DNA from 3 places in the Streptomyces sp. NPDC052299 genome. Region 2 is predicted to be linked to each of the others. Evidence: riboswitches for the same ligand, from Rfam matches in the RefSeq annotation. Region 2 holds a riboswitch; each other region holds the start of a gene.
The links. A riboswitch is a leader RNA that binds a small molecule or an ion and turns the genes downstream of it on or off. The one in region 2 is predicted to bind thiamine pyrophosphate.
Positions count from the first base shown of each region.

Region 1 (4,799 bases), on a different contig from region 2:
CCATCAGCTCCGGCTCCTGGGCCCGGGTCACCGCGGAGGCGAGCATCACCGCCGAGCACCCCAGCTCCATCGCGAGCGCCGCGTCCGACGCCGTCCCGGCACCGGCGTCCAGGATCACCGGCACCCCGGCCCGCTCGGTGATCAGCTGGAAGTTGTGCGGGTTGCGGATGCCCAGACCCGAGCCGATGGGGGAGCCGAGCGGCATGACCGCCGCGCACCCCACGTCCTCCAGCTTCCGGGCCAGGACCGGGTCGTCGTTGGTGTACGGCAGCACCGTGAACCCGTCGTCCACCAGGGTCTCGGCGGCGTCCAGCAGCTCGACCGGATCGGGCAGCAGCGTCCGTTCGTCGGCCACCACCTCCAGCTTCACCCAGTCCGTGCCCAGCGCCTCCCGGGCCAGCCGGGCGGTGAGCACGGCCTCCCCGGCGGTGTAGCAGCCGGCGGTGTTCGGCAGCACCCGGATGGACAGCTTCCGCAGTACGGAGAGGACGGAGCCCTGCACGGTCGGGTCGAGGCGGCGCATCGCCACGGTGGTCAGCTCGGTGCCGGACGCGATCAGCGACCGCTCCAGCACGTCCAGGCTGGGCGCTCCGCCCGTGCCCATGATCAGCCGGGACGTGAAGTCGGTGCCGCCGAGGGTGAACAGGTCGTCGGACATCGTCAGCCTCCCTGGACCGCGGTCAGGACCTCGACCCTGTCGCCGTCGGCGAGCGCGGCGGCGGACCACCGGCCGCGCGGCACCACGGTCTCGTTGAGCGCGGCGGCGACCCCCGTCGGCGCGTCGGTCAGCGTCGCGACGAGGGCGTCCAGGGTGGTGCCCGGTGCGACGACGGCCGGAGTGCCGTTCACGGACACGGTGAGCGGGGTGGGCTCGGTCATGCGGGCTGCTCCTGGGGTGCGGCGGCCGGGGCGAACCGGCCGGGGGAGAAGGGGCGGACCGGCTCGGGCAGCTCGCCGTCGGCCAGCAGCGACGCCATCGCGTCCCCGGTGGCGGGGGTGAGCAGCACGCCGTTCCGGCCGTGGCCGGTGGCGAGGTGGAGGCCGGGCAGCGCGGTGCGGCCGAGCAGCGGGGCGTTGTCCGGGGACGCGGGGCGGAGACCGGCACGGGTCTCGGTGAGCGGCAGCTCGGTGATGCCGGGCACCAGCTCGTGGGCGTCGCGCAGCAGTTCGTAGACCCCGCCCGCCGTGACGGTGGTGTCCCAGCCCATCTCCTCGGTGGTGGCGCCGACGACCAGCTCGCCGTTCTCGCGCGGTACGAGATAGACGTGGCTGCCCCGGACCACCGCGCGCACGGTGCGCGAGAGGAAGGGCGCGTACGCCGGGGGCACGGTGAGGCGCAGCACCTGGCCCTTGACCGGCCGGACCGGCGGCAGGACGTGGGCCGGAACCCCGGCGAGCCGTCCGCTGAGGCTGCCCCCGGCGAGCACGACCTGGCCGGCGGCCAGCTCCGTACCGTCGTCGAGCACGGCGCCCACGGCCCGGTCCGCGACCACGCAGAGGCGGTCGGCGCGGTGGCGGTGGAAGACCACTCCCGCCCGTTCGCAGGCGGTGAGCAGCGCGGCGGCGAGGCGGCGCGGGTCGACCTGGTGGTCGCCGTCCACCCGGAGGCCGCCGCGCACGCCCGGGGCGAGCATCGGTTCCAGGCGGCGGCACTCGCGCCCGGTCAGCCACTCCGACTCCAGGCCCGAGCGGCGTTGCAGCTCGTGGAGTTCGCGCAGATGGGCACGGTCGTCGGCGTCCAGCGCGACGGCCAGGGTGCCGCAGGCGCGGAAGCCGATGTCCTGCCCGCTCGCCTCCTCCAGCTCCGCCGTGAAGGACGGATAGCGCCGGGCGGAGGCGAGGTTGAGCCCGAGCAGCATCTCCTCGCCGTAGTGCAGTTCGGTGACGGCGGCCAGCATTCCGGCCGCGACCCGAGCCGCTCCGCCACCCGGCCCGGGGTCGGCGAGCGCGACGGACAGGCCGCGCCGCGCGGCCCGCCAGGCGGTCACCAGACCGATGACGCCGCCCCCGATGACGAGGACGTCGGACCCTTCGGTGGGATGGGTGCGCATGGGCGTCCAGCCCCTCCCTTCGCCGGCATGACCCGGATCAGGTTCGTACGGTCGGAGGCCGCCAGCCTCCCTCTCAGCCCGGTACGCCCGGGCTCCCGCGTGTCTTACGGTGGCCACCCTAAACCCCGTCCCCCGGGGGCGGGGTGGGGCCGCCCTTTCCTGACGCCCGGTCAGCTACGTAAGGTGGGCGGGTGAGCGAGCAGCAGCGGGCAGAGCGGACGGAACGCCGGGTCGTCGTCGCGGGCGCGGGCATGGCGGGCGTGCAGACCGCCGTCGCCCTGCGGGAACAGGGCTTCACCGGCCCGGTCACGCTGATCGGCGCCGAACCCCACCAGCCCTACGACCGGCCCCCGCTGTCCAAGGCGGTGCTGCTCGGCAAGGCCGAGGAGTCCGCCTTCGACATCGACTTCGAGGGGCTGGACATCGCCCTGCGCCTGGGCTGCGAGGTCACCGGGGTCCGCGCCGGCGACCACGAACTGGACACCTCCGACGGCCCGGTCCCGTACGACGTCCTGGTCCTCGCCACCGGCGCCGAACCCATCGCCCTGCCCGGCTCCGCCGGGGTCCCCGGCGTCCATCTGCTGCGCACCCTCGACGACGCGGCCCGGCTGCGGCCCGTCCTGGAGGCCGGGCACCCCGTCGTGGTCGTCGGCGCGGGCTGGATCGGTGCCGAGTTCGCCACCGCGGCCCGCGCCGCCGGCTGCGAGGTCACCGTCGTGGAGGCCGCCGACCGCCCCCTGGCCGGTGCCCTGCCCGCCGAGGTCGCCGCCCCGATGGCCGCCTGGTACGAGGAGAGCGGCGCCCGGCTCCTCACCGGTGCCCGGGTCGCCCGCGTCGAGCCCGGCACCGTGGTCCTCACCGACGGGCGCACCCTCCCGGCAGGCGCGGTCGTCGTCGGCATCGGTGCCCGCCCCGCCACCGGCTGGCTCGCCGGCTCCGGCATCGCGCTCGGGCCCGAGGGCTCGGTGACCGCCGACGCAGCGCTGCGCACCTCGCTCCCCGATGTGTACGCGGTCGGCGACTGCGCCTCCTTCCCCTCGGCCCGCTACGGCACCCGCCTGGTCGTCCACCACTGGGACAACGCCCTCCAGGGGCCGAGGACCGCGGCCGCCCACATCGCGGCGGAGGGCGCGGGCATCCCGCCGTACGACCCCGTGCCCTACTTCTGGTCCGAGCAGTTCGGCCGGTTCGTGCAGTACGCCGGGCACCACGCGGAGGCGGACACCCTGCTGTGGCGCGGCGACCCGGCCGAGCCCGCCTGGTCGGTGTGCTGGCTGCGCGACGGCGTCCTGGTCGCGGTCCTCGCGGTGGGCCGCCCGCGCGACCTGGCCCAGGGGCGCCGGCTCATCGAGGCGGGGACCCGGCTCGACGCGCGGCGGGCCGGGGAGCCCTCCGTACCGCTGAAGTCGGCGGTTCTGCCGTAGAGGCCCGGGACCTGAAGGGCCGAGTCCGGGTTTCGGCTGTCAGTCCGGGATGGCAGGCTTGTCCCGTGACCGAGATTGACGCAAAGATCGATGCTCTCGTCCCTGCCTGGCTCCACCTGCCCGACATCGCGGAAATGCTCGATGTCGAGGTGACGCGTGTGCGGCAGCTGGTCAAGGAGGGCCAGCTCATCGCCGTACGCCGTGGGGAGAACCGGGCGCTTCAGGTGCCCGCCGCCTTCATCGACGGCACGAAGGTGGTCAAGGGCCTCTCCGGGACCCTGACGCTCCTGAAGGACGACGGCTTCTCCGACGAGGAGATGCTCGAATGGCTCTTCACCCCCGACCCGACCCTGCCGGGCACGCCCGCGCAGGCACTGAGTGAGAATCGCGGCACGGAGGTGAAGCGCCGCGCCCAGGCGCTCGCCGTCTGACCGACCGGGAAGCGGGCCGCACCGCGCGAGCGGGCGGCCCGCTTCCCCGCGCCCGCACCACCGATCCGCCGTCACCGTCTTCCCCGGGGGGAAACCGCACCATGTCCAGACCTCGCGCGCAGCTGTCCGACGCCCGGCTCTACCTGTGCACGGACGCGCGCAGGCGCCAGGGCGACCTGCCCGACTTCCTCGACGCGGTCCTCGCCGGCGGCGTGGACATCGTCCAGCTCCGCGACAAGGGCATGGAGGCCGGCGAGGAGCTGGACCACCTCGCGGTCTTCGCCGACGCCTGCGAGCGGCACGGCAAGCTCCTCGCCGTCAACGACCGGGCCGACGTGGCCCACGCCATCGGCTCGGACGTGCTGCACCTGGGCCAGGGCGACCTGCCGGTGCCGGCGGCCCGCGCGATCATCGGCGCCGAGCCGGTCATCGGCCGCTCCACGCACGCCGAGGCCGAGGTCGACGCGGCCGCGGCCGAGCCCGGCGTGGACTACTTCTGCACCGGCCCCTGCTGGCCCACCCCCACCAAGCCCGGCCGCCACGCCCCCGGCCTGGACCTCGTCCGCTACGCCGCCTCGCTCGCCCCCGCCCGCCCCTGGTTCGCCATCGGGGGCATCGACGCGGACAACCTCGACCAGGTGCTGGACGCCGGGGCCCGCCGGATCGTCGTCGTGCGGGCCCTGACCGAGGCGTCCGACCCGGGTGCCGCCGCCGCTGAGCTGGCGCGACGGGTCCGCGAGCGCGCCGGAGCCTGACGCGGGACGGCCGGTTCCGGAACGGCGGCCCGGAAGGGGCCTGGGACGAATCTGTCCGAAGGATGGACAAGAATCGGTCAATTCCGGCAAATGACTCCGGTTCGGTTGGGGGCCCGCCCCGCCCTGGTTAACCTGCCC
Region 1 is NZ_JBFAUP010000016.1:103,648-108,446, reverse strand. Features, by position in the region: gene AB0L33_RS25740 (thiazole synthase) at 1-658, opposite strand, end outside; gene thiS (sulfur carrier protein ThiS) at 661-879, opposite strand; gene thiO (glycine oxidase ThiO) at 876-2,051, opposite strand; TPP riboswitch at 2,049-2,160, opposite strand; gene AB0L33_RS25725 (FAD-dependent oxidoreductase) at 2,243-3,475, shown strand; gene AB0L33_RS25720 (Rv2175c family DNA-binding protein) at 3,541-3,906, shown strand; gene thiE (thiamine phosphate synthase) at 4,008-4,661, shown strand.
Region 1: another riboswitch for thiamine pyrophosphate. It lies ahead of thiO (glycine oxidase ThiO); the one in region 2 lies ahead of AB0L33_RS19270 (cytosine permease).

Region 2 (4,799 bases):
CCTGCGCAACCTCCGCAACTTCGACCGGGCCGGCCTCCCGGACCAGGCCGTCGAACGCGTCGCCTCCCGCATCGCGGACCCCGAAGAGGTCGCCCGCGCCCGGCAGTTCCCCTTCCGCTACCTCGCCGCCCACCAGCACGCCGCACCGCGCTGGGCCGCCGCGCTCGAAGCGGCTCTCGACCACTGCCTGGCCAACGTGCCCGCCATGCCCGGCCGCACGCTGGTTCTGGTCGACCGGTCCGACTCGATGTTCTTCGACACCTTCTCCCAGCGGTCCACGCTCAGCCGGGCCGACGCGGCCGCCGTGTTCGGCACCGCGTTCGCCCTGCGTGCCGAGCACGCGGACCTGGTGGAATTCGGCTGGCGCAGCGCGCCGGTCCCGTACGCGCCCGGCGAACCCGTCCTCGACGTGCTCGAGCGGTTCCACCGGCTCGGCGGCACCGACACCACGAAGGCGCTGCGCACCCACTACCGGGACCACGACCGGGTGCTCCTCGTCACCGACGAACAGGCCCTGCCCTACACCAGCGCCCCGGACCCGATCCCGCGCGAGGTCCCCCTCTACACCTGGAACCTCGCCGGATACCGGCCCGCCCACGGCCCCGCCGGACCGAACCGGCACACGTTCGGCGGCCTCACCGACGCGGCGTTCCGGATGGCCGGACTCATCGAGAGCGGCCGCAGCGGGGCCTGGCCGTGGTCCGGGGAGAGGTGAGTCAACGGCGCGTCCGCAGCGGGGCGTACACCCCGAGCGCCACGAGGAACGCCACCCCGTACGCGAGGTCGGCCCCGTGCAGCGCCTCGGCCACCGGGCCCACGTACAGGCTGGTGCTCATGAACGGCACCGCCGCCGCGAAGGCCGCGGCGAACGCGGCGAGCGCCGGCCACCACGGGCGCGGCCGGGCGTGCTCGGCCGCGAGGTCGACGGGGGCGCCGCGCCGGGCCCGGGCGCGGACCAGCCAGTCCACGGACACGATCGCCACGAAGCCGGGGATCCAGTAGCCGACGAGCAGCAGCACGTTCTGGAAGCGGGCGGTCGTGTCCGCCGCGTGCATCCACAGCACCAGCGGGAAGCCCAGGGCGGCGGCGAGCGCGGCGGCCACCGGACGCGGCAGACGTACCCCCATCGTCTGCAACGCCAGCGAGCCGCTGTAGTCGTTCATCGCGTTGCTGCACAGCGCGGCCAGGGCCACCGCGAGCAGCCCGAACGCCCCGAGCGCGCCCCCGCCGAGCAGCGCGTCGATGCCGCGCGCGGTCTGGTCCGTGAAGACCGAGGTCCCCCAGAGCCCGATCGTCTGGACGGCCACGAAGGAGGCGCTGATCCCGCCGAGCGTGCACCAGAACATCCGCGTCCGGGACGTCCCGCTCGGCAGGTAGCGGCTGAAGTCGCTCGCGTACGGCGCCCAGGACAGCGCCAGGCTCAGGGCGATCGTGCAGGTCAGGACGAAGGCGCCGGCCCGGTCCGCGCCGTGCACGGTCGAGGCGGTCACCGGGTCCACCCCCTTCAGGAGCTTCGCGGCGAGCACGGTGAAGGCGGCGGCCAGGGCGAACGTCATCACGGTCTGGAGCCGGTGGATCACCTCGTAACCCAGCACCCCGAGCGCCCCCTGCGCGGCCATCATGACCAGGACCCCCAGCCAGAACGGCCAGCCGCACAGTTGCGCGAGCGCGTCCCCGCCGAACAGCCCGATCAGGGCGTCCCAGGCGATGGACGACAGCCACTGGAGGGCGCCCGGCAGCACGACGCCCGGTCCGAACGCCAGCCGTGCGAGGGGGAGCTGACCGGACCCGGTGCGACTTCCCCAGGTGCCGAGATACGCGGTCGGCGCGGCGCCGACGAGGGTGCCCAGCACGACGGCGGCGAGCGCGGTCCCGAAGTCCAGGCCGAGCGCGATGCCGACGGTGCCGGTGAAGACGCCGGTCATGGTCAGGTTGGGCGCGAACCAGACGGTGAACAGCCGGCCCGCCCGGCCGTAGCGGTGCTCCTCGGGGACCGGTGCTATCCCGTGCGCCTCGATGCGCAGATCGCCGGGGGCGGAAGGCATGCGCCCGCCGAAGGCGGCGCGCTCGTCCTGGGCATGCGACAACGACATGGAGACATCCCTCCGCCAGTGCTAACTGGTTCAGGTTCGACGGGTGTGATCTCAGCCCCGTGCGGGGCACCCCGTGTCCGGTGTGGCGGCCAGAATAGCGCCGGTCCGCCCGCTGCCGTCGCGGGGGTCAGCCCGGCGGCCGGTCCAGCAGCTCCGCGAGGTCCTGACCCGTCGTGCGCAGCAGCAGCGCGACCCCGCCGAGCGCGGCCGCGTCGCCCCCGAGGGTGGAGCCGCGCACCTCGATGGAGCGCGGGGCGGACGGCAGCGAGAGCGCGGCGATCTGCTCCCGGATCGGGGCGAGGACGAGGTCGTCGAGCGCGGCCGGTTCGCCGTAGACCACGACGCACTCCGGGTCGACCTGGGCGGCGAGCGCGGCGAGCACCCGCCCGGCAGTGACGGCCGCGTCCCACAGGACGTCGGCCGCCTCCGGGCGGCCCTCGGCGGCGAGGGCGATCAGCTCCTCGGCGTCCCGGGCGCCCAGGCCGCGCTCGGCGCACGCGGCGAGCAGCGCCGGTACGGAGATCAGCCCCTCCAGGCAGCCCCGGCCGCCGCAGTGGCACGGCTTGCCCTCGGGGTCGCAGCTGGTGTGCCCGATCTCGCCGGCCGCTCCGTGCGCGCCGTGCACGAGGGAGCCGTTGACCACGAGTCCGCCGCCGACGCCCTGGGACCAGCGCAGGTAGACGGCGTTGTCGAAGCCCCGGGCCGCGCCCCAGGTGACCTCGGCGAGTGCGGCCAGCCGGGAGTTGTTGTCGGTGAGGACCGGGGCGCCGAAGTGCCGGCCGAGTTCGGCGGCGACGTGCCCGGCGAACGGGGTCATGGTGTGCGGGTCCGCCGATGCCGGGTTCTGCACGAAGCCGGGCAGGCCGAGGCCGATGCCCTGGACCGGGGCGAGGCTGATGGACTCGCGCCGCACCAGCTCCTCCACCGCGTGGATCGCCTGCGCGGCCCGTTCGGCGGCCTGGCTGTCGGCCGGGACGGGGGCGCTGTACCGGCCGACGATCTCGTGGGCGCAGTTGGCGACCACCACGTGCATGTGGTGGCGCTGGAGGTCGATGCCGATCAGTTCGGCGCCGCGCGAGTTCAGCGCGATCTCCAGCGCCGGGCGGCCGCGGCCCCTCGGCTGCCCGGGATCGGGGGCGGGCTGCTCCACCACGGCGTTTCGGTCCAGCAGGTCGGACACGATCGCGAACAGCGTCGTACGGGAGAGACCGACCCGCTCCTTGAGCTCGCCCCGGCTCAGCGCCCCCGACCTGCGCAACTCGCCGAGCACGGCGGCTTCATTGGCTCTGCGCAGGCGCTGGAGGGCATCGGTGCGTTCGGTCATGGACGCATGGTCGATCGGTCAAGGGGTTTCTGTCAACGCGGCGGACGAATTCACACGATGTTTATTCCCAAGGGTTGACCTAAAAAACCGGGCCTCCCTACAGTTCCCGTCAATCGCCGGCACCGGTGCGCGTCGAGCACCCCGGGGCCGCGTGCCGGCCGGCGACCGTCACCACCGTGAGCGACCACCGAAAGGGCGGCCCGAGTGGCTCCGCGCAACGTCCTGTTCCTGATGACCGACCAGCACCGGACCGACACCCTGGGCTGTTACGGCAACCCGCTCGTCCGGACCCCCGCACTGGACGCCCTCGCGGCCGAGGGCACCCGCTTCGACCGCTTCTACACCCCGACCGCGATCTGCACCCCGGCCCGCGCCTCCCTGGCCACCGGCCTCCACCCGTTCCGCCACGGCATGCTCAACAACCCCGAGCGCAACGGCGGCAGCAAGGACGAGCTGTCCGACGAAAGCCCCATGCTCTGGCGCCAGTTGCAGGGCCAGGGGTACTCCGTCGGGCACGTCGGCAAATGGCACATCGGCCGTGAGCAGGGCCCCGAGTTCCACGGACTCGACGGCGAACACCTGCCCGGCGCCCTCAACCCCGTCCACCACCCCTCGTACGAGAAGTGGCTCGACGCGAACGGCTTCCCGCGCTTCGCCGTGCGCGAGCCCGTCTTCGGGACCGCCGCCAACGGCACCGGGCGCGGCCACCTCATCGCGGGCCGGCTCCAGCAGCCGGCCGAGGCCACCGTCGAGGCGTTCCTCACCGACCGCACCCTCGCCCTGCTGGACCGCTACGCCGCCGGGTGGAAGGCGTCCGGCACCCCCTTCATGCTGTCCTGCCACTGGTACGGGCCGCACCTGCCGTACCTGATACCCGATGCCTACTACGACCTGTACGACCCCGACGACGTACCCCTGCCCGCCTCCATGGCCGAGACCTTCGCGGGCAAGCCCGAGGTGCAGCGCCAGTACAGCGCCTACTGGTCGTCCGATGACTTCGACGCCGCCGCCTGGCGCAAGCTCATCGCCGTCTACTGGGGCTACGTCACGATGATCGACCACCAGGTCGCCCGCATCGTGGAGGCGCTCAAGGGCCACGGGCTGTGGGACGACACGGCGGTCTTCTTCACCGCGGACCACGGCGAGTTCACCGGCGCCCACCGGCTCAACGACAAGGGCCCGGCGATGTACGAGGACATCTACCGCATCCCCGGCATCGCCCGCGTCCCCGGCGCGCCCGCCCGCACCGACGACGCCTTCGCCACCCTCATCGACCTCAACCCGACCATCCTGGAGCTCGCGGGCGCACCCGTCCCCGAACCCTGCGACGGCACCAGCCTGTTGCCGCTGCTGAACGGGGAGAGCGCCGACGGCACCCGCGA
Region 2 is NZ_JBFAUP010000010.1:193,883-198,681, reverse strand. Features, by position in the region: gene AB0L33_RS19275 (TROVE domain-containing protein) at 1-715, shown strand, start outside; gene AB0L33_RS19270 (cytosine permease) at 717-2,093, opposite strand; TPP riboswitch at 2,084-2,177, opposite strand; gene AB0L33_RS19265 (ROK family transcriptional regulator) at 2,221-3,417, opposite strand; gene AB0L33_RS19260 (sulfatase-like hydrolase/transferase) at 3,622-4,799, shown strand, end outside.

Region 3 (4,799 bases), on a different contig from region 2:
CCGGCGCGACCAGGAACGTACCGCTGTTGGCGTCCGCCGAGGTCAACGCGCGGTAGTAGGCGAAACCGGAACCGCCCAGCGAGCGTTCCACGAGCACCGCGAGCGGCAGCAGGACCAGCAGCAGCACGCTCAGCAGGACCCCGGCGAGCAGCGTCCACTGCCCGGCCCCCCGCGGCCTGCGCGCGGTCATCGCCGGGTCGACCAGCTTCAGCGCGCGCTCCCTGCGGCGTACGGTCCAGGCGTGCACGGCGAGGATCGCGCCGACGGCGGCGAACTGCACGAGCGTCAGCACGGCGGCCGTGGGCAGGGCGAGCAGCTGCGCGGTCTGCCGGTAGATCTCCACCTCCAGCGTGGAGAAGCCGGGCCCGCCGAGGATCTGTACGACCCCGAAGGAGGTGAAGGTGAAGAGGAAGACCATCAGGGCGGCGGCGGCCACGGCCGGGGCGAGCGCGGGCAGCGTGACGCGCCGCCACGCGGTGAACCGGCTCGCGCCAAGGACCCGGGCGGCCTCCTCCTGGCGCGGGTCGAGCTGCGCCCAGAGCCCTCCGACGGTGCGGACGACGACCGCGTAGTTGAAGAAGACGTGCGCCAGCAGGATCGCCCACACCGTGGTGTCGAGCCGTACGCCCCACAACTCGTCCAGCAGCCCGCCGCGTCCGAGCAGCGCGAGGAAGGCGGTGCCCACGACCACGGTCGGCAGCACGAACGGCACCGTGACGACGGCCCGCAGGACCTGCTTGCCGGGGAAGTCGAACCGTGCGAAGACATAAGCGCCCGGCAGCGCGATCAGCAGGGTCAGCGCGGTCGAGGCGAGAGCCTGCCACAGCGTGAACCACAGGACGTCGCGGATCTCCGGCCGGGCCAGCACCTCGCCGAACCGGCCGAACTGCCAGACGCCGTCCGCCTTGAGCCCCCGGCCCACGATCGCGGCGACGGGATAGGCGAAGAACAGGGCGAAGAACGCGACCGGCACGGCCATCAGACCGAGCCGCACCGCGGCCCCGCGCCGGGCCCGGGCGCGTGCGGATCTCCCGCGCGCGCCCGGTCCGCGTACGGGAGTCTTCGCTACTTCACTACGAGCGAGGACCACGACTGGACCCACTGCTCACGGTTCTTGGCGATGGCGTCCGGGGCGACGGTCGCCGGCTTCTCGGCGGTGGCACCGAACTCCGTGAAGAGCTCGGGCACCTTCGCGTCCTTCGCGACCGGGCTGACGAACATGGTGAGCGGCATGTCCTCCTGGAACTTCTTCCCGATCAGGAAGTCCAGCAGGGCCTTGCCGCCCGCCTCGTTCTTCGCTCCGTCCAGCAGTCCGGCGAACTCGATCTGGCGGAAGCAGGTGCCGGTGGCGACCCCGGTCGGCGCGGTCTTCGGCCGCGGGTCCGCGTACAGCACCTCGACGGGCGGGCTGGAGGCGTAGCTGACGACGAGCGGGCGGTCGGCCTTGGCCTTCTTGCCGCCGGCCGAGCCGGAGAACTCCTCGTTGTACGCCTGCTCCCAGCCGTCCACGACCTTGACGCCGTTGTCCTTCAGCTTCTTCCAGTAGTCCTGGTAGCCGTCCTCGCCGAAGGTGGCGACGGTACCGAGGAGGAAGCCGAGGCCGGGCGAGGAGGTCGCGGCGTTCTCGGTGACGAGCAGGTCCTTGTACGCGGGCTTCGCCAGGTCGGCGAAGGTCTTCGGCGGCGCCAGCTTCTTGTCGGCGAAGTACTTCTTGTCGTAGTTGACGCAGATGTCGCCGGTGTCGACCGGGGTGACCCGGTGCTTGTCCGCGTCCAGCTGGAGGTCGGCCGGGACCCGGTCCAGGCCCTTGGCCTCGTACGGGGTGAACAGGCCGTTGTCCAGGGCCCGCGAGAGCAGGGTGTTGTCGACGCCGAAGAACACGTCGCCGCGCGGGGAGCCCTTGGTCAGGATCTCCTGGTTCAGGGCGGCGCCCGCGTCGCCGCTCTTGAGGACCTTGACGGTGTAGCCGGTCTCCCGGGTGAACTCCTTCAGCACGTCCTTGGAGGCGTTGAAGGAGTCGTGGCTGACGAGGGTGACGGTCCTGGAACCGGAGCCCTTGGTGGAACCGGAACCGGAAGCCGGGTCGTCGGAACTTCCGCAGCCGGCCAGCGCGGTGACGCCGAGCGCGGCGGCGACGGCCGCCGCCGCGGCCTTCTTGGTGGTGCTCATGTGTGATTCCTCCTGGAGTGACCAGGAAGAGACGCGGCCCCGCCCGCACACCGGCCGGAGCCGGAAGCGGGCAGGGCGCAACAGCTTGAGTATGGTCCGAACTTCCTACCCGGAATGACCCGGGCGAGGTTCAGAGGGTCTGCGGCCAACCTGTCCTTGGTGCCGCACTCTCAGCGCTGTGGCGCTCCCCTGTCGGAATATGCAGTTGATTTCGGCCCCAGGCTACACGGCCGTTTTCGGCCGGGGCCCCGGGCGTCCGGGGCCCCTTCCCCTCAGCGCTCGGAGGCCGCCAGCTGCCCGCAGGCGCCGTCGATCTCCTGGCCCCGGGTGTCGCGGACGGTGACCGGCACGCCGTGGCTCGCGATGGCCTCCACGAACGCCCGCTCGTCCTCGGGCCGTGAGGCGGTCCACTTGGAGCCGGGCGTCGGGTTCAGCGGGATGAGGTTGACGTGGACCCGCTTGCCCTTGAGGAGACGGCCCAGCAGGTCGCCGCGCCACGCCTGGTCGTTGATGTCGCGGATCAGGGCGTACTCGATGGAGACGCGGCGGCCCGACTTCTCCGCGTACTCCCACGCGGCGTCCAGCACCTCGCGCACCTTCCACCGGGTGTTCACCGGCACGAGGGTGTCGCGCAGCTCGTCGTCCGGGGCGTGCAGCGAGACGGCGAGGCGGCACTTGAACCCCTCGTCGGCGAACCGCAGCATCGCGGGCACCAGGCCGACGGTGGAGACGGTGATCCCGCGCTGCGAGAGGCCGAGCCCGTCCGGCTCCGGGTCGGTCAGCCGGCGGATCGCTCCGACGACGCGGTTGTAGTTGGCCAGCGGCTCGCCCATGCCCATGAACACGATGTTGGAGAGCCGGGCGGGGCCGCCGGGGACCTCGCCGTCGCGCAGGGCCCGCATGCCGTCCACGATCTGGTGGACGATCTCCGCGGTGGAGAGGTTGCGGTCGAGACCGGCCTGTCCGGTCGCGCAGAACGGGCAGTTCATCCCGCAGCCGGCCTGCGAGGAGATGCACATCGTGACCCGCTCCGGGTAGCGCATCAGGACGGACTCGACGAGCGTCCCGTCGTGCAGCTTCCAGAGGGTCTTGCGGGTGGTGTCGTCGTCGCAGCTGATGTGCCGCACGACGGACATCAGGTCGGGGAACATCGCCTCGGCGAGCTTGTCCCGCGATCCGGCCGGGATGTTCGTCCACTCGGCCGGGTCGTGCGCGTACCGCGCGAAGTAGTGCTGCGAGAGCTGCTGGGCGCGGAACGGCTTCTCGCCGATCGCGGCGACGGCCTCCCTGCGCTCGGCGGGCGTGAGGTCGGCGAGGTGCCGCGGCGGCTTCTTGGCTCCGCGGGGCGCGACGAAAGTGAGTTCTCCGGGCTTAGGCATGGTTCTTCCAGTGTCGCAGACGGAACGGCGAAGGCCCGCCGCCCTGTGGACGACGGGCCTTCGCACGGAAAACCGCAGGCCGGAGCCGGTCAGCCGGAGCCGACGAACAGCACGAGCAGCAGCCAGACCACCGGGGCGGTCGGCAGCAGGGAGTCCAGCCGGTCCATGATTCCGCCGTGGCCGGGCAGCAGCGTGCCCATGTCCTTGATGCCGAGGTCCCGCTTGATCATGGACTCGCCCAGGTCCCCCAGGGTGGCGCTGGCCGCGACCGCGAGGCCCAGCAGCAGCCCCTGCCACCAGGAACCGTCGTCGACCAGGAACTGCATGCACAGCGCACCGGCCACCATGGCGAAGGCGACCGCCCCGAACAGGCCCTCACGGGTCTTGCCGGGGCTGATGCGCGGAGCCAGCTTGTGCTTGCCGAACCGCCAGCCGACCGCGTACGCCCCCGTGTCGCTGACCACGGTCAGCAGCAGGAAGGTCAGCACCCGCTGCGGCCCGTCGTCGGCGGTCAGGAGCAGGGCGACGAAGGTGGCCAGGAAAGGCACGTAGAACGCGGCGAAGATGCCCGCGGTGACGTCCCTGAGATAGTCCTCGGGCGGCTGCGCCATCCGCCACACGAGCACCGCCAGAGCGGTCAGGGCCATGGCGATCCAGGCACCCTCGGCCCCACGCGCGTACCCGGCGACGACCATGGCGGCGCCCCCGACGGCGAGCGGTACGAGGGGCGCCTTGATGCCCTTGCGCTCCTCCAGCCGGGAGGTGAGCTCCCAGAGGCCGACCACGACGGCGAGCACGATGACGCCGACGAAGACCTCCTTGACGACGAAGAGCGAGACGACGACCAGCGCTCCGAGCCCCAGGCCGACCCCTATGGCGGCGCCCAGGTCCCGGCCCGCGCGCTTCTTCTGCGGCGGCGGGGGCGGGGGCGGCGGGGCGGTCGGCATGGGCTCCTGCGGCTTCTCGTCGCGGAACAGGGGGCCGCCGCTCAGGCGTCCGGCCCCCTGGTCCCGGTGATCACGGTCTTCAGCGTCTCTACCTGCGTCGGGAACGTCCGGCACGATGGGCATGGGCCGAGTCTGCTGGGCGTCGTGCACATCGTAGGCAGGACCCGCCGCAGCACCCTGCATCTCCGGCGCGACCCGGTGGCCGGCGCCCTGCGGAGCGCCCCAGGAAGAGTCGTTCATCAGACTTCGAGCAGCTCGGCTTCCTTGTGCTTCAGCAGCTCGTCCACCTGCGCGACGTACTTCG
Region 3 is NZ_JBFAUP010000018.1:75,762-80,560, reverse strand. Features, by position in the region: gene AB0L33_RS27265 (iron ABC transporter permease) at 1-979, opposite strand, end outside; gene AB0L33_RS27260 (thiamine ABC transporter substrate-binding protein) at 1,066-2,169, opposite strand; TPP riboswitch at 2,254-2,370, opposite strand; gene rlmN (23S rRNA (adenine(2503)-C(2))-methyltransferase RlmN) at 2,442-3,548, opposite strand; gene AB0L33_RS27250 (phosphatidate cytidylyltransferase) at 3,638-4,735, opposite strand; gene frr (ribosome recycling factor) at 4,735-4,799, opposite strand, start outside.
Region 3: another riboswitch for thiamine pyrophosphate. It lies ahead of AB0L33_RS27260 (thiamine ABC transporter substrate-binding protein); the one in region 2 lies ahead of AB0L33_RS19270 (cytosine permease).